4 regions of the Streptomyces sp. P3 genome follow, and region 2 is predicted to be linked to each of the others. Evidence: riboswitches for the same ligand, from Rfam matches in the RefSeq annotation. Region 2 holds a riboswitch; each other region holds the start of a gene.

What was found. A riboswitch is a leader RNA that binds a small molecule or an ion and turns the genes downstream of it on or off. The one in region 2 is predicted to bind cyclic di-AMP.
Positions count from the first base shown of each region.
Region 1: another riboswitch for cyclic di-AMP. It lies ahead of C6376_RS00220 (M23 family metallopeptidase); the one in region 2 lies ahead of C6376_RS06165 (transglycosylase SLT domain-containing protein).
Region 3: another riboswitch for cyclic di-AMP. It lies ahead of C6376_RS13165 (transglycosylase family protein); the one in region 2 lies ahead of C6376_RS06165 (transglycosylase SLT domain-containing protein).
Region 4: another riboswitch for cyclic di-AMP. It lies ahead of C6376_RS34880 (LysM peptidoglycan-binding domain-containing M23 family metallopeptidase); the one in region 2 lies ahead of C6376_RS06165 (transglycosylase SLT domain-containing protein).

Region 1 is NZ_CP028369.1:72,164-76,647, reverse strand. Features, by position in the region: gene C6376_RS00225 (pitrilysin family protein) at 1-1,128, shown strand, start outside; cyclic di-AMP (ydaO/yuaA leader) riboswitch at 1,339-1,505, shown strand; gene C6376_RS00220 (M23 family metallopeptidase) at 1,520-2,275, shown strand; gene C6376_RS00215 (GntR family transcriptional regulator) at 2,463-3,158, shown strand; gene C6376_RS00210 (HPr family phosphocarrier protein) at 3,283-3,564, opposite strand; gene C6376_RS00200 (bifunctional GNAT family N-acetyltransferase/acetate--CoA ligase family protein) at 3,743-4,484, shown strand, end outside.
Region 2 is NZ_CP028369.1:1,373,963-1,378,446, forward strand. Features, by position in the region: gene C6376_RS06155 (outer membrane lipoprotein carrier protein LolA) at 1-263, opposite strand, end outside; gene C6376_RS06160 (polyprenyl synthetase family protein) at 722-1,732, opposite strand; cyclic di-AMP (ydaO/yuaA leader) riboswitch at 2,603-2,823, shown strand; gene C6376_RS06165 (transglycosylase SLT domain-containing protein) at 2,828-3,310, shown strand; gene C6376_RS06170 (HAD family hydrolase) at 3,526-4,350, opposite strand.
Region 3 is NZ_CP028369.1:2,916,994-2,921,477, reverse strand. Features, by position in the region: gene eno (phosphopyruvate hydratase) at 1-307, opposite strand, end outside; gene C6376_RS13165 (transglycosylase family protein) at 864-1,568, opposite strand; cyclic di-AMP (ydaO/yuaA leader) riboswitch at 1,572-1,754, opposite strand; gene C6376_RS13160 (transglycosylase family protein) at 1,960-2,994, opposite strand; gene C6376_RS13155 (cytochrome P450) at 3,210-4,484, opposite strand.
Region 4 is NZ_CP028369.1:7,902,727-7,907,210, forward strand. Features, by position in the region: gene C6376_RS34875 (alpha-galactosidase) at 1-1,214, shown strand, start outside; cyclic di-AMP (ydaO/yuaA leader) riboswitch at 1,519-1,676, shown strand; gene C6376_RS34880 (LysM peptidoglycan-binding domain-containing M23 family metallopeptidase) at 1,681-2,646, shown strand; gene C6376_RS34885 (DUF6250 domain-containing protein) at 2,973-3,680, shown strand; gene C6376_RS34890 (SGNH/GDSL hydrolase family protein) at 3,807-4,484, shown strand, end outside.

The DNA of each region.
Region 1 (4,484 bases), 1.3 Mb from region 2:
TTCGCCGCCGAACTGGAGCGCTGCGGCGCCACCCTGGACGCGCACGCCGACCACCCCGGCGTCCGCATCAGCCTCGAGGTCCCGGCCTCGCGCCTGACCAAGGGCCTCGGTCTGCTCGCCGACGCCCTCAGGGCGCCCGCGTTCGCCGACAGCGAGGTCGAGCGCCTCGTGCGCAACCGCCTGGACGAGATCCCGCACGAGCTGGCCAACCCCTCCCGGCGCGCCGCCAAGGAGCTCTCCAAGGAGCTGTTCCCGGCCACGGCCCGTATGTCGCGTCCGCGGCAGGGCACCGCCGAGACGGTAGAGAAGATCGACTCCACGTCCGTCCGGGCCTTCTACGACAAGCACGTCCGCCCCGCGACGGCCACCGCCGTGGTCGTCGGCGACCTCACGGGGGTCGATCTGGACACGCTCCTGGGCGACACCCTGGGCGCCTGGACGGGCTCCGCCGCCGAGCCCCGGCCGGTGCCCCCGGTGACCGCCGACGACGCCGGCCGGGTCGTCATCGTGGACCGCCCGGGCGCCGTCCAGACGCAGCTGCTGATCGGCCGGATCGGCGCCGACCGGCACGACCGCGTGTGGCCCGCCCAGGTGCTCGGCACCTACTGTCTCGGCGGCACCCTCACCTCCCGTCTGGACCGCGTCCTGCGTGAGGAGAAGGGCTACACCTACGGCGTCCGCGCCTTCGGGCAGGTCCTGCGGTCCGCGCCGGACGGCTCGGGCGCCGCGATGCTCGCCATCAGCGGCTCCGTCGACACCCCGAACACCGGTCCCGCGCTGGACGACCTGTGGAAGGTGCTGCGCACCCTCGCCGCCGAAGGGCTGACCGACGCCGAGCGGGACGTCGCCGTGCAGAACCTGGTCGGCGTGGCGCCGCTGAAGTTCGAGACCGCGGCGGCCGTCGCGAGCACGCTGGCCGACCAGGTCGAGCAGCACCTGCCCGACGACTACCAGGCGACGCTGTACCAGCAGCTCGCCGCGACCGGCACGGTGGAGGCCACCGCGGCGGCCGTGAACGCCTTCCCGGTGGACCGGCTGGTGACGGTTCTGGTGGGCGACGCGGCCCGGATCAAGGAGCCCGTCGAGGCCCTCGGCATCGGCGAGGTGAAGGTCGTGTCCGCCGAGTAGCAACCGGCCGCCGCGGCAACGGCACGCACGCGCAGGGGCCCTGGTCGACCGAGCGTCACCAGGGCTTCTGTTTGTCCGAATTGGGGTGGAGGTTGCCTGTCTGCTCTGTGGGATGCGCTACAAAAATCGTGATCCGTTTGAGGATTGATCCCCGCGCCGCTTAGCTTCATCCGGGCTGTCCGTCAGGCACTGCGCCGCAGCCGCGGCACCGGACAGTCATCGCCGAGTCCCCGTACGGCGCGAGCCAGGGGAGCCGGGGACCCACTTGTGAAGTCCCTGGGGTGAATCGGACGCCCGCGTGCACGCGAGGGGGTCCGTAGGAGACCTTCCTGCTCCGAACCCGTCAGCTAACCCGGTAGGCGAGAGGGAAGGAAAGGACACCCCTGACTTCATGGCGTTCACCTGCGCCACCGGGAAGCACCGCCGGCCCAGCCGGATGCAGCGCTCCACCGCTCGCGCGGTCGGCGTGGCGGCGCTCACCACCACCGGTGTGATGGCCACCGTCGCCTCCACCCCGGCCTTCGCGGCCGAGCCCACCCCCGAGCAGACCGGTCTGATCCCCGTCGTCACGGCCGGCGAGTCCGTCGCCGAGTCCGTCGCCGACCAGGTCGACGAGCAGGTCGCCGCGCAGAAGCAGGCCGCCTTCGAGGAGGCTTCCCGCAAGGCCGCCGCCAAGAAGGCCGTGGAGGAGCGCGAGGCACGCGTGCGTGCCGCCCGCGAGGCCGAGCGCAAGCGTCTCAACGCCTTCGTGCCGCCGATCACCGCCTCCTACGTCTCCACCGGCTACCAGGCCAGCAGCTCGCTGTGGTCCTCCGGCAGCCACACGGGCATCGACTTCCACGCGGCCAGCGGCACCACCGTGCACGCGGTCGGCTCCGGCACCGTGGTCGAGGCCGGCTGGGGCGGCGCCTACGGCAACCAGGTCGTCCTGAAGATGAACGACGGGACGTACACGCAGTACGGTCACCTGTCGTCCATCGAGGTGTCGGTGGGCCAGACGGTCACCCCGGGCCAGCGCATCGGGCTGTCCGGCGCGACGGGCAACGTCACCGGCCCGCATCTGCACTTCGAGGCCCGCACGACCCCCGAGTACGGCTCGGACATCGACCCGGTCGCCTATCTCCGGGGGCACGGCGTCAACGTCTGACGAATGACGGCGACAGATCGTTCGGCCCCGGCCCCTCGGCCGGGGCTTTCGCCGTTTCCGGGGGTCCGCTGTCCAAAAAATATCCCTGGATTCCGGCTCCCCGTCGGAAATTCCCGCTCATTGCAATAGAGTCACGGAACACACGTCAACCGTCGACGTTTCACGGGGATTAAGGCGGAGGTCCGTCATGCGAATTCCGGCGCACTCGGTGTGCACGGCCATCCGGGACGACATCGTCGCGGGTGTCTACGAACGCGGCAGCCGCCTCACCGAGGAACTCCTCGCCCGTCGCTACGGCGTCTCGCGTGTCCCCGTCCGCGAGGCGCTGCGCACACTGGAGGCCGAGGGCTTCGTCGTCACCCGGCGGCACGCGGGCGCGTGTGTGGCGGAGCCCACCGAGCAGGAGGCCGCGGACCTGCTGGAGATGCGGCTGCTGCTGGAGCCGCTCGGTGCCTCCCGGGCCGCCCAGCGGCGCACGGAGGCCCATCTGAAGGTGCTGCGCGGCCTGGTCCGGCTGGGTCAGGAGCGGGCCAGGAGAGGCAACAGCGAGGATCTGCGCTCTCTTGGGGGCTGGTTCCACGAGACGCTCGCACAGGCCTCCGGAAGTCCCGCCCTCTCGTCGATGCTCACCCAGCTCCGGCACAAGATCGCCTGGATGTACGCGGTGGAGGCGCCGGCCGATCCCGTGGCGTCCTGGGCGGAGCACGGCGCCATCGTGGACGCGGTGACGCGCGGCGACGGGGAGCGCGCGCGGGCTGTCACGGCGCTGCACACCGAGCGCGCGACGCTCGCGCACCGGCTGCGGTTCTCCAGGGGATCCGAGAGCGCAGACCGTGTGAGGACCTCGCAACCTCCCGTAAACATGACCGGTCTGCGGCATTAACACGGGAGCCGTATACAAAGAAGAAGTAATTCGCGGGGGATTACTCATGCTGCCCGTGAACAGGAAAAGCGAAGGGCTCGCCCGGTAATTCGGACGAGCCCTTCGCCGCATAATGCGGCGGTGCTCAGACGGTCTCGGGGAGTTCTTCGAGCCCCTCGGCGACCAGCTTCGCCAGCCGGTCGAGCGCGGCGTCCGCGCCCTCGGCGTCGGAGGCGAGGACGATCTCCTCGCCGCCCTGGGCGCCCAGGCCGAGAACGGCCAGCATGGAGGCCGCGTTGACGGGGTTGCCGTCGGCCTTGGCGATCGTCACGGGGATGCCTGCGGCCGTGGCGGCCCGGACGAAGATGGAAGCGGGGCGGGCGTGGAGGCCCTCGGCCCAGCCGACGTTGACGCGGCGCTCAGCCATGTGATGCTGCCCTTCGGTGTCTCAGGTTGTCTAGACCAGTGTTCCACACGTGAAGCGTGTGAGGGACGGTCCCTGGGTGTCCCGTCACCATGTGGCCGTCGGATCGCGGCCTCGACCCGACGTGCGTCCTCCAGACTGCCTCGCGCTGTTGTCGGAAGCGAGCCGTAGTGTGGGCCCCATGCAGAGCGCGTCGGACCGGCACGAGTACCCCGCCCACTGGGAGGCCGACGTGGTGCTGCGCGACGGCGGCACCGCGCGCGTGCGCCCCATCACCGTCGACGACGCCGAGCGCCTGGTCAGCTTCTACGAGCAGGTCTCGGACGAGTCGAAGTACTACCGCTTCTTCGCGCCCTACCCGCGCCTGTCCGCGAAGGACGTCCACCGCTTCACGCACCACGACTTCGTGGACCGGGTGGGACTCGCGGCCACGGTCGGCGGCGAGTTCATCGCCACCGTGCGTTACGACCGCATCGGCGCCGACGGCATGGCCGCCTCCGCGCCGGCCGACGAGGCCGAGGTGGCCTTCCTCGTGCAGGACGCCCACCAGGGACGCGGCGTCGCCTCCGCCCTCCTCGAACACATCGCGGCCGTCGCACGCGAGCGCGGCATCCGCCGCTTCGCCGCCGAGGTGCTCCCCGCCAACAACAAGATGATCAAGGTGTTCACGGACGCCGGTTACACCCAGAAGCGCAGCTTCGAGGACGGCGTCGTCCGCCTGGAGTTGGACCTCGAGCCCACCGAGCGCTCGCTCGCCGTGCAGCGCGCCCGGGAGCAGCGTGCCGAGGCGCACTCCGTACGGCGGCTCCTGACACCCGGCTCGGTCGCCGTCGTCGGCGTCGGCCGCGCCCCGGGCGGGGTCGGCCGGAGCGTCCTCGGCAATCTCCGGGAGGCCGGGTTCACCGGCCGCCTGTACGCCGTGA
Region 2 (4,484 bases):
AGCCCGAGGTCCGTGGTGATCTTCACCGTTCCGGACAGCTGCTGCACGTCCGAAGCGGCGATCTTGTCGAGGAGCTGCTGTGCGGTGATCTTCGGCAGGTCGGGGTCGCCGGAGTCGGCGAGCGCCGGGACCAGTCCGATCGTCGCGGCCGCGACACCGATCACGGTGACCGGAACGACGTACCGCACGGCCTTGCGCCGTCCGACGCGCAGGTCGTCGGCCTCCCCGCCGGTCATGGTGTCGTCGGATGCCTTCGGTGCCATGTGTCCCTTACCTCCGTCGTCGGCGGCGGCTGGTCATCACGCTGAACGTCCCACCCCGAGCCGCCATTCTCACCCGAATCGGTGAGGAGTGGTGTTTTCCGTGGTTCCCATCTGACCAAATCGACTCCTCGGAAGCGTCAACCCGAGGGCTCAACTCCGCGTACACCTGCGGTATGACACGAGAGTGCCAAGACGGCCGCCGACCCGTAGGGGTAGCGACGGCTCGACATCGGCACGGACGGCACGACCCGCACACGGCCCGGTCGGCCGGACGGCACGACCCGCACACGGGCCCGCCGGACGACCCCGGGCTCGGCAGCCGGACGGCTGGGTGGCACGACAGCGCGACAGCGCGGCCGCCGGACGGCTCGGTGGCACGGCAGACCAACGGCTGGATCGTTCGGTAACCCGACGGCTCGGCCGGTCGGCGATCAGTGATCGGGCCCCGCGGGGAGGGTTCAGCCCGCCCTGTGGACCACCGCGTCGCAGAGCTCCATCAGCGCCGCCTTCGCATCGCACTCACGCAGCGGCGCCAGCGCGGCCCGCGCGTCGTTCGCGTACCGCACGGTGTCCCGGCGGGCCTGCTCCAGCGCCGGGTGGGCCCGGAGGGCCTCGATGGCCTCGGCGAGCCGGGCGTCGTCACTCAGGTCGGAGTCCAGCAGCTCGCACAGCGCGACGTCGTCGGGCAGGGACAGGCGCGCGGCCCGCTCCCGCAGCCGCAGCACCGGCAGGGTGGGCACGCCCTCGCGGAGATCGGTGCCGGGCGTCTTGCCGGACTCGTGCGAGTCGGACGCGATGTCCAGCACGTCGTCCGCCAGCTGGAAGGCGACGCCGAGCCGCTCGCCGTACTGCGTCAGCACGTCGACGACCGTCTCGTCGGCGCCCGACATCATGGCGCCGAACCGGCAGGCCACCGCGACCAGCGAACCGGTCTTGCCGCCGAGCACGTCGAGGTAGTGCTCGACCGGGTCCCGTCCGTCCGTGGGCCCCGCCGTCTCCAGGATCTGGCCGGTGACCAGCCGCTCGAACGCCTCCGCCTGCACCCGCACCGCCTCCGGACCGAGGTCGGCCAGGATGTGCGAGGCGCGCGCGAAGAGGAAGTCACCGGTGAGGACGGCCACCGAGTTGCCCCAGCGGGCGTTCGCGCTGGGAACCCCGCGTCGCACGGCGGCCTCGTCCATCACGTCGTCGTGGTACAGCGTGGCCAGGTGCGTCAGCTCCACCACCACGGCAGACGGCACGATGCCCGGCGCGTGCCTGTCCCCGAACTGCGACGCGAGCATCACGAGCAGCGGACGGAACCGCTTCCCGCCCGCCCGCACCAGGTGCTGGGCGGCCTCCGTGATGAACGGAACCTCACTCTTGGTGGCCTCGAGCAAGCCTTCCTCGACAGCCGCCAATCCGGCCTGGACATCGGCTTCCAGAGCCTGGTCCCGCACGCTCAGCCCGAACGGCCCGACGACGGTCACGAGGGGTCTCCTGTCTGCTGGTGTCTACTGGCGATTACGCGGTATGTCGATAGGTCGCTGCCATCACTCGAGTCAGCGTATCCGGTCACGTTTCGATCACTGATAGCCCCCACGTCCCCCGGGGGCGAATGCACTCGCCCGCGAGGCGCACGCATCGGGCCAGACCGTATCCGATCGCGTCCTCGATGTTTCTGATCAGCCCATACGAAGAGATGCTCATCGGGTTGCCGCGGAGCACCGAATCATGTTCCACGCCGAGGCCGACGCCCGACCGAGCCTTCCGCCTCGGACCGGCGACGAACCCAGCCCCGCCTCGACCGGCCCCAGGCCCCGCCCCGGGCTCCGCCCGCCCCTGCCGGAACGACACGCGCATGCCGCACGGGAGCCATCCCGGCGCAACGGGCGCACGGCAGGAAGCACGGCTGCGGACCACTGGCACACAGCCACGCGAGCAGGGGCAGGGATACGCGGGCCAGGGCAGGTGGGCAGCGGCGCAGCGGCGCAGCGGCGCAGGGGTGCAGGGGTGCAGGGGTGCAGGGGTGCAGAGATCACGACGGGGAGCACGACGGGAAGCGCAGGGGGTACGACAGAGAGCCATCCGCCTCTCCCATGTTCCATAACAAGCGAGTTGAGGCTAATGCCCGATTAGTCGCTCTCGTGATTCCTCGTGACATGGCTCACTGGCACCGACATAACGGTCATGATCCACCATCCCTGGATCCACCGCCCAGCCAAGCGAGTTGACGCTTTGCACCCACAAAGGATCAAGCACCCCATACGGCACAGACCAAGGTCAATAGGGATCATCTGTGAATCCGGCACTTGTTCCGGACATGTGCTCTCGCATACGTTCCCGGCCTGTCGGGCGGACGCCTAATCCTGCCGCCGCCCGTAACACCCACCGAGAAACGCATGGCAGGAGCGGGGGAACCAGGTAGGTCGCCGCAGCGAATTGCCCTGACGTTCTGGACATCCAGATCTTTTCGGGCAATCCGCTATGGCTTGGGGTGAAGTCACGACCGTCAGGACGCGACCGGGCAGCTCCCGCCCGAACCCGACAGCTCACCTCGCAGGCGACGGAGAGGAAAACTCGTCATGTCCGCTGCCGCTCAGCGCTCCACCCGCACCTCCCGCCTCGCCCGCAAGCTCGCCGTCGCCGGCACCGGAGTCGCCGTACTGGCGCTCCCGCTCATCGGTGCCACCACCGCCTCCGCGGCCACCGCACCGACCGTCGCCACCGCGAGCAGCCTCGGCTACTCCGACAACCTCGACGGCTGGATCCGCGCCTCCCTGCAGGTCATGTCGCAGCACGGCATTCCGGGGACGTACAACGGCATCTACCGCAACGTCATCCGCGAGTCCTCGGGCAACCCCTACGCCATCAACCTCTGGGACTCCAACGCCGCCGCGGGCATCCCGTCCAAGGGCCTGCTGCAGGTCATCGACCCGACCTTCCGCGCGTACCACGTCGAGGGCACCTCCTGGGACTCCTACGACCCGGTCGCGAACATCACCGCCGCCTGCAACTACGCGGCCTCGCGTTACGGCTCGATCGACAACGTCTTCGGCGCCTACTGACGCCCTTCCGGCAGACTGCTGGCCGGCTGACGGTCGGCCGGCTGACCATCGGATGGCTGACGGTCGGATGGCTGGCTGGCTGGCTGGCTGGCTGGCTGGCTGGCTGAGTGACGGTCGCCGGCCACCGGCTCACGCGGTCACCGGCTCACGGCTCACGGCTCACGGCTCACGGCTCACGGCTCACGGCTCACGGCTCACGGCTCACGGCTCACGGCTCACGGAAACAGTCTTTCGAGGACGACGGCCACGCCGTCGTCCTCGTTCGACGTCGTCACCTCGTCGGCCACTGCCCTGAGTTCGGGATGGGCGTTGGCCATGGCGACACCGCGCGCCGCCCAGTCGAACATCGGGATGTCGTTGGGCATGTCCCCGAAGGCGACGGTGTCCTCGGGCCGCAGCCCGAGGTGTTCCGCGGCCAGCGCCAGGCCCGTCGCCTTGGTGATCCCGCAGGGCTGCAGTTCGACCGTGCCGGGACCCGACATGGTGACCGTCGCGAGCGAGCCCACCACCGAGCGGGCCGTCGCCGCCAACTCGTCGTCGGACAGGGTGGGATGACGCAGCAGCACCTTGCTGATCGGCTCGCACCAAAGGTCGTCGCGACTGCCGACCCGCAGCGCCGGCAGCGTCGGGTGGGGCATCCGGTAGCCCGGCTCGATGAGCGTGAGCCCGTCGACACCGTCCTGGTCGACCGCCGCGTACAACTGCCCGACCTCCGCTTCGATCTTGCCGAGCGCGGTCTCCGCCAGCTCCCGGTCCAGAGTGACCGACCACAGCAGCCGGTCCGCTCCGGCGTCGTACAGCTGCGCACCCTGTCCGCACACCGCGAGTCCCCTGCTGTGCAGGCGTTCGAGGAGCGGCCGCACCCGGGGTGCGGGCCGTCCCGTCACCACCAGGTGGCGTGCGCCGGCGGCGGCCACCCGCGCGAGCGCGTCGAGCGACCGGTCGGAGAAGGTGTCGTCGCCGCGGAGCAGCGTTCCGTCCAGGTCTGTGGCGATCAGGGAGTACGCGGTGCGCGCGGCATATGCGGTGGGTGCGGCCATGATCAGAGAATACGGATCCCGTACCCCTCGGGTTCGACGGGAAGCGGACCACGTCCAGGTCCTGCCCTGTTCTGCCAACTCCCTTTGCGTGACTGGCCTTGACGCGTCCCGGGACTGGCTCAATGAAGCGGTTT
Region 3 (4,484 bases), 1.5 Mb from region 2:
CGGTGGCGTCCAGGTCGAACATGGCCTGGTCGATCAGGCGCTGCTCGGTGGCGTCGTAGCCGACGAGCTCCGGGCCGATCTGCTCGATGACGGCGAGGACGGCCTTCTCGACACCCTTGCCCTGGTAGCGGTTCGGGTCACCGTCGCGCAGCTCGATGGCCTCGAAGGCACCCGTGGAGGCGCCGGACGGAACGGCGGCACGACCCGTGCTGCCGTCGTCGAGGCCTACCTCGACCTCGACCGTGGGGTTGCCTCGGGAGTCCAGGATTTCCCGGGCTACGACGACGTCGATGGACGGCACGAGCATCTCCTTCATGGGATGTGACGCTGAAAGTGCGCGGCGCGTGGCCTTGCGCCTAGAGCCTAACCGCCTCCGGGGCGTCGGCCACCGACCGACCGTCCCGTGGACGGACTGACCGTACACATTGTTCCTGTCCGGAACAAAGCGGCTGGGGAAAGCGGCCCGAAAGGCCGGGAAAACACCACGCGGCCCGGGAGGCCGACGGCCTGACGGACGGCTGCCTGACGGGCGGCTGCCACAGGACCCGAAGGAACGGAAGGACCGCAAGGACGGCGGCCGGGAGGCCCGGAGGCCGGAAGTGCAGCGGCCGGAAGAACGTCGGCCGGGAGGAAAGCGGTCTGGAGAACGCCGGCCGGGAGCGCGGCGGCTGGACGAACGACGGCCGGAAGAGCGGCGGCCGGGAGCGCGCCGGCCGGAAGAGCGCAAGAGAAAACCCCGTCCCGGTGCGTACGGGGGAACACGCACCGGAACGGGGGGCTCGTGGGGACGGGGGGCCGTCACGCGGTTCTCAGGGTGCCGACCTTCATCGGGAGGGCACGGTGGCCGCGTCGGCAGCCGGCTGTCACTTCAGGTGCAGCTGCTGACCCGGGTAGATGAGGTCGGCGTCCTGGACGATGTCCTTGTTCAGCTCGAACAGCTTCTGCCAGCCACCCTCGACCTTGTGCTTCTCGGCGATGGAGCTGAGGGTGTCGCCCTTGACGACCTTGTACTCGCCGTCGCCCTTCTTGACCTTCTTGCCGGTCGGGGTGGTGACCGTCTTGGACTTCTTGGCGGCCGCCGGACGGTCGGTGGAGCGGGAGCTGCTCTTCTGCTCGGTCGAGCGGGAGCTGCTGCCGCTGTCCGACGAGCCGGAGGAGCCCGAGTTCGAGGAGGCGGCGCTGCCGCCGTCGTAGGAGGCGCCGGACAGACCCTTGCCGCAGACCGGCCAGGCGCCCTTGCCCTGGCCCGCGAGGACCTTCTCGCCGATGGCTATCTGCTGGGCCTTGGAGGCCTGGTTGGCCTGCGAGGCGTACTGCGTGCCGCCGTACGCGGCCCAGGTGGAGGACGAGAACTGCAGGCCGCCGTAGTAGCCGTTGCCGGTGTTGATGGACCAGTCGCCGCCGGACTCGCACTGGGCGACCGCGTCCCACTCGGAGGCGGTGGCGGCGGAGGCGTTGCCGGCCGCCAGCAGCGGTGCGGCGATGGCGACGCCGGTGACGCCGGCCAGAGCGGCGGCACGGGTGGCCTTGGACGGACGGCGGTGCTTGCCCTTACCGGAAAACAGCATGGTGGATCCCCTCACCGACGCCTGCGAGGTGAGCTGTCGGGTTCGGGCCGTGTGAGTTGCCCGGCCACTCCTCCGCCGGAGACTTCCGCTCCGTGGAGGTGTGGCTTCACCCCAAGCCGCTCCGGTGACTTCCCGGTTCGGCACTTACCTTGGGTCCCCCGCTCCTGCCTACGGCGCTTGACGCGACGACTGTTCCCGGGCAGCCGCTGGCAGGATTCGGCGTTGCGACGGCCGGGGCTCGGGTTGCCGAGCGGTCACGACCGTAGACACGCGATCCGCGGAATTTCAAAGACGATCAGGGCTTCTGAGACTCATCCCACACTTTCACCAAAGCGGACATTCACCGCGAAGTGTGACGTGAACTCCCGCTGATTTTCTTGGGCTTTGCGCCCTATTGGACCCCTGTGTCGAGGGTCTGACCGGGAGCGATGTCGCTCGGATCGGCGCCGATGACGTCCTTGTTCTCGGCGTAGAGGGCACGCCATCCGCCGTGGAGGCCAAGGGAGTCGGCGATGGAGGCGAGGGAGTCGCCCTCCTGGACCACATAGGTGGCCGCGGCGTGCCGGCCCGCGGAGGCGGTGGACGCACCGCCCGCCTCGATGTCGGCACCCTTGGCCGCCGGCTCGTCGGCCGTGGTGCCGCGATGGCGGCCGGAGCCGAGGGAACCGGTGTCGACGAGGTTCCAGGAACCCGCCTCCTGGCCCGACTTGTCCGGGTTGACCGCTTCCGGTGTCCCCGTGGGCGAGCCGTCGGCCGCCCGCGGGCCTCCCTGACGGCCGGCGCCGTCGGAGTCGCCCGTGACGGCCGATGGTGACGAAGGGGACGAAGGTGACGCCGAGGGTGAACTCGTGGAATCACCGGACGAGTCAGGCGAGTCGGACGACCCGGTCGAACCGCTGGAGTCGCCGGAGCCGGTCGAGCCGCCGGAATCCGAGGAGCTCGACGAGCCCGACGAACCCGACAACCCCCTGGACAGGTCGGACAAACCCGAGGAGCCGGATGATTCCGACGAATCGCCCGCCACTCCGGTGTCCACGGCCAGCGCGCCGTTCTCCTTGGTGAGCCCGGAGGTCAGCCCGCACGTGCCCCACGCGCCTACGCCCTTGGCCGCGAGCACCTTCTGCGCCACGGCGATCTGCTGGTTGCGGCTGGCCAGGTCGGGGCTCGCCGCGTAGTCGAGTCCGCCGTAGGCGTTCCAGTCCTGCTGGGTGAGGCTCAGGCCGCCGGACTCGCCGCCGACTCCGTCGGCACTCCACGAGCCCCCGGTCTCGCACTGCGCCACCTTGTCCCACACCGTGCCGTCCGCGGCGCTCGCGCCGGAGGCGGCGAACAGCGGGATGGCGATGGCGGAGCCGGTCACCCCGGCCGCGACGAGCAGCGCGGGGGCCTGGCGGGGGCGACGGTGACGACCGTTCCCGGAGAGCATGCGAGGGCCTTTCTCTGGACAGCAGTGCCGGCGCGGGCGAGTGAGCTGACGCGTCGCGCTGACGAGTGAACGTATCGGCAGACGATCACTTGTCACAAGTTAATGCCGCGCAGATCACGTGAAGATCACAGACTTGAGGATCGGTCACCTTTGCTTCGCCACATGGTCACAATCCGCTGACGTCCGGTCAGACCCGCACCGCTGTGACGGAACCGTCAGACGCCGGAGCGCGGGCCGGACACCGGGGCGAACTCGACCGGCAGCGTGCGCAGGCCGCGCATGATGAGGCCGCCGCGCCACCTCAACTCGGCTGGTTCCACCGCCAGTCGAAGGTCGGGAAGCCGGGTGAGCAGAGTGGCCAGCGCGGTCTGGCCCTCAAGCCGGGCCAGCGGGGCGCCCAGGCAGTAGTGGATGCCGTGGCCGTAGCCGAGGTGCTGGTTGTCACGGCGGGCGAGGTCGAGGGTGTCGGGGTCGGTGAAGCGGGCCGGATCGCGGTCGGCGGCGGCCAGCACGACGAGGACGGGATCGCCGGGCGCGATGTCCTGGCCGCCGATGACGACCGGCTCGGTCGCGAACCGCCAGGTGGCGAGTTCGACGGGCCCGTCGTAGCGGAGCAGTTCCTCGACGCCGGTGGCGAGCAGGGCGTGGTCGCCGCCGTCCTCCGTGAGGGACCGCTGCAGGGCCTCGCGCTGGGCGGAATGGGTCAGGAGGGCGTACATGCCGTTCCCGATGAGGTTCACGGTCGTCTCGAAGCCGGCGAACAGCAGGATGAAGGCCATGGCGGCGGCCTCGTTCTCCGTGAGGTGTTCCCCGTGGTCAAAGGCGCGGATCAGACCGGAGATGAGGTCCTCGCCCGGGGCGGGTTCGGCGGGGAGTGCGGCGCGTTTGCGGTGGATGAGCTCCAGCAGGTAGCCGCGCATCTTCTTGACCGACCGGGCGACGCCTCCCCTGGGGCCCCCGCCGTGCCGGATCATCATCCCGGCCCAGTCGCGGAAGTCGTCCTGGTCCTCCTCGGGAACGCCCAGCAGGTCGCAGATGGCGTAGATGGGGAGGGGGAAGGCGAAGTCGTGGATGAGGTCGGCCCGGCCCTCGGCGGCGAACCGGTCGATCAGCCGGTCCGTCAACTCCTGCACGCGCGGCGCGAACTCGGCGACGCGACGCGGGGTGAAGGCCTTGCTCACGAGCCGCCTCAGCCGGGTGTGGTCCGGCGGGTCGATGTTGAGCAGATGCGTCATCAGCTCGGCCTTGCGCTCCCCGGGGATGCCGGTCCTGCCCCTGGCGTGGGCGGGTTCGTCATGATGTGCGGGGTTCTTGGACAGCCGGGGGTCGGCGAGAGCCTGCTTGGCGTCGGCGTACCGGGTGACCAGCCAGGCCTCGACCCCGCTCGGCAACGCGGTCCGGTGCACCGGGGCGTGCTCCCGCAGCCAGGCGTAGGCCGGGTAGGGGTCGGTGGCGAACTCCCAGGTGAAGAGCAAAGGCGCGGGCGGCAC
Region 4 (4,484 bases), 6.5 Mb from region 2:
ATGTCGTCCCGGACGCCGAGCAGGACCGGCCGGTGCTGTTCAACTCCTGGGAGGCCACCTACTTCGACATCTCCGAGGAGCAGCAGGCGACCCTCGCCCGGCGCGCCGCGGCGATCGGCGTCGAGCTCTTCGTGGTGGACGACGGCTGGTTCGGGGCCCGCACCGGCGACCACGCCGGGCTCGGCGACTGGCAGCCCAACCCGGACCGCTTCCCGAACGGGCTGAAGCCCCTCGCCGACTACGTGCGCGCCCTCGGCATGCAGTTCGGCATCTGGGTGGAGCCCGAGATGGTCAACCCGGACAGCGACCTCTACCGGGCGCACCCGGACTGGGTACAGTTCCAAACAGGACGAAAGCGGACGGAGTTCCGTAATCAGCTCATGTTGAACCTCGCGCGTGAAGACGTCCGGGAATACCTCTGGGAACAGCTGGACGGGCTCTTGTCCAGCGCGCCGATCGACTACGTCAAGTGGGACTTCAACCGCTGCTTCACCGACGCCGGCTGGCCGGACGACCCCTACCCGCAACGCCTGTGGGTGGACCACGTACGGGCCCTGTACGGCCTCCTGGACCGGCTGCGGGCGGCCCACCCGGGCGTCGCCTTCGAGTCCTGCTCGGGCGGCGGCGGACGAGTCGACCTGGGGATCATGAGCCGCACCGACCAGGTGTGGACCTCCGACAACACCGACCCGCTGGACCGGCTCGACATCCAGCACGGCTTCAGCCAGATCCACCCCGCCCGGGTCATGGCCGCGTGGGTCACCGACAGCCCCAACACGCAGCTCAACGGGCGGGTCAGCTCGCTGCGCTTCCGGTTCGTCAGCGCGATGGCCGGGGTGCTCGGCGTCGGCGGGGACCTCGCCGAGTGGAGTGAGGAGGAGCTCGCCGAGGCCCGCCGGTGGGTGGACCTCTACAAGGACATCCGGACGATCGTGCAGCAGGGCGACCTGTATCGGCTGCGTCCCCCGGCGGGCGGCCTGAGCGCCGTCCAGTACGTGCTCGGCGACGAGACGGTCGTCCTCGCCTGGCTCCAGGCGCAGCGGTTCGGCGAGCCCGTTCCGGCGCTGCGGCTGCGCGGACTCGACCCGACGGCGTCGTACGAATGCCGTGAAACTGGTGAAATCCACCGAGGTGCGGTGCTTCTGCATCACGGAATGGGCACGGGGCTGCGAGGCGACCTTGATGCGACGGTTATCCGACTGCGTCGCATCTGAGGTTTCTGTCCGAATTGGATTCTTCGTTCCAACTCGCTCTGGAACAGGAAAAGCTGGAGAAGCGTCACGTGAGCAGCGTCATATCCGTGACCGTACGTCGCCCGTCATGTTCACGTAATTCATGCGGATTTCCAGGGTGCTTGCGCCGAAAAGGCTGTTCTGATTCACGGAGCGTGACCGGGAATTCAGGCGGCGGATCAAGATAAAAGCCATCACCGTGCAACCTCTGCTTGTCCCTGTGCGTCCCGGTCGCTTACGTTCCACACCAATCCGGACGGACGCCCAATCCTGCCGCCGCCCGGAATCCGCACACTCACCCGTACACGGCAGGAGCGGGGGACCCACAGGCATCACCGCCTGTTCCGGTCCCGGAACAGGCTCGGGGTAAAGCCGCGTCCCGACGCGGCCGGACATCTCCAGTCCGCACCCGACAGCTCACCTCGCAGGCGCCGGAGAGGAATTCGTCATGCCCGCGAAGGGTAAGCACCGCCGTCCCAAGGCCCAGCGCCTCACCCGTTCCATAGCCGCCGCCGGAACCGGTGGTGCCGCGCTCGCCCTTCCGTTCATGGCCGCCTCCGGCGCCCACGCGGCAACTCCGGAGTCCGCGCCCCAGGGCGTCTCCCGGGCCGTCGCGCAGACGGTTTCCCAAAAGGCCGCGCCGACCGCTCCGGTGACCCGGAAGTCCGCCGCCACGACCTACACCGTGCGCTCCGGCGACTACCTCTCGAAGATCGCGGCCGAGCAGCACGTCGGCGGCGGCTGGAAGAAGCTGTACCAGGACAACCGTGAGGCCGTCGGCGCCGACCCCTCGCTGATCCACCCCGGCCTCAAGCTGTCCATCGGCGCGAAGGCCGCGTCCGGCGCCCCCAAGTCGTCCGGTTCGTCGTCTTCTTCGTCCTCGGCGCACTCCTTCGCGAAGTCCTCGAGGTCCGCGACGACCTCGAAGTCCCCGGAGGCGTCGAAGTCGTCGTCCTCCGGGTCCTCCGCGAAGGCGGCCGCCCAGGCCGCCGAGAGCAGCGCGAGCGGCTTCACCCTGCCCGTGTCCGGCGCGACCGTCGGCACCCCGTACCACCAGTCGGGCAGCATGTGGTCCAGCGGCTACCACACCGGCGTCGACTTCGTCGTCCCGACCGGCACCTCGCTGAAGGCCGTCGCCGCGGGCACCGTCGTCTCCGCGGGATGGGGCGGCGCCTACGGCAACCAGGTCGTCATCAAGCTGAACGACGGCTACTACGCCCAGTACGCCCACCTGTCCCAGCTCTCCGTCTCGGCCGGCCAGACCGTCGGCGCGGGCCAGCAGGTCGGGCTCTCCGGCGCGACGGGCAACGTGACCGGACCGCACCTGCACTTCGAGATCCGCACCACGCCGGACTACGGCTCGGACGTCGACCCGGTCGCCTACCTCCGCGCCCACGGCGTCTCCGTCGGCTGACACCGCCGACGCCCCCGCGCCCGACACGCAGCCCGAGGCCGGACCCCGATCGCACGATCCGGGGCCGGCCTTCGGCGTGTCCGGCGTGCGTGCGTCACGGACACCGCCGGCTCCGCTCATTCATGATCGTTCGATTGCGGTCCTGTGGCGTGTCCGGTCGCACCGTCGACAGGCGAGGCCGATACGGACACAGTGGTCCGGTCAGACGGCAAGCGCTTTCGGCGTCGGCCCGGGACCCGACGGACGCCGACCGGGCGTCTGCGCGGGGCCCGCCGCACACCGAAGCCGCCCCGCCGCCCCGGTCCCACCCGAAGGAGCCGCATCCCGTGACGACGACGCGCAGAGCATTCGGCACACTCGCCGCCTCCGCCGCCCTGGCCGCCCTCGCACCCGCGACGACGGCGAGCGCCGCGCCCCGCCGCCGGCGGCTCCTCGCCCACGACGACTTCCGGCACGGGCTCGGCCGGTGGGCCGTCGAGCGGGAGCAGGGCGGCACGGTCGCCGCCTCCTGCGGGAGCCTCGAGATCGACGTGCCCGCCGGCGCGACCGTCTGGTTCACGCGGCGGCTCGACGGGCCGTACGTCCTCGAGTACGTCGCCACGCCCGTGTCCGCCGGCGGCCCCAACGACCGCGTGTCCGATCTCAACAACTTCTGGAACGCCGTCGACGTCCGTTCCCCGGACGATCTCTTCGCCACCCCGCGCGGCGGCGCCCTCGCCGAGTACGACCACCTCACGACGTACTACGTGGGCTACGGCGCCAACGGCAACACCACGACCAGGCTGCGCCGTTACGTGGGCGAGCCGGGTGTGCGCCCGCTGCTGTACGACTACACCGAGCCGCTGCTCGTCGCGAACCGGCCGCACCACGTGCGGATCGTCTCCGACGGCTCGGTCGTCCGCTGGTGGAACAACGGCCGGCTGGTGTTCGACCACACCGACCCGGAGCCCTACACGAGCGGCCACTTCGCCTTCCGCACCACCTGGAGCCACTTCCGCATCAACGACTTCCGCGTGTGGTCCCTTGTTCCCTGATTGGCAAATTCTTTAGGCGTGGCTTTTCTCACCGACCGTCAAGCCCTGCCTACGGTCGCGTAGGTCACATTCGAAGGTGAATGATGATCTGCCGTGGCAGACGATTCGAAGAGTGACAACAGATCAGTGATCGGGTCGTACGTGGCGGTGGGGGACAGCTTCACCGAAGGCGTCGGCGACCCCGGCCCCGACGGGGCGTTCGTCGGCTGGGCCGACCGGTTCGCGGTGCTTCTCGCGGACCGGCGGCCCGAAGGCGACTTCACCTACGCCAACCTCGCGGTCCGCGGAAAGCTGCTCGACCAGATCATGGAGGACCAGCTCCCCAGGGCGGTGGAACTCGCCCCGGACCTGGTCTCCTTCTGCGCGGGCGGCAACGACATCCTCCGTCCCGGCACCGACCCGGACGAGGTCGCCGAGCGTTTCGAGCGCGCGATCTCGTCCCTGACCGCCGTCGCCGGCACGGTCATGGTGACCACCGGCTTCGACACTCGTGGCGTCCCCGTGCTGAAACACCTGCGCGGCAAGATCGCCACCTACAACGGGCACGTCCGCGCCGTCGCCGACCGGTACGGCTGTCCCGTGCTCGACCTGTGGTCCCTGAAGTCCGTGCAGGACCGCAGGGCCTGGGACGGCGACCGGCTCCACCTCTCCCCGGAGGGGCACACGCGGGTGGCCCTGCGCGCCGGGCAGGTCCTCGGCCTCGACGTGCCGGCCGATCCGGAGCAGCCCTGGCCGCTGCTGCCGCCGCGTGGCGCCCTCGACGTACGGCGCGACGACGTGCACTGGGCGCGCGAGTACCTGGTG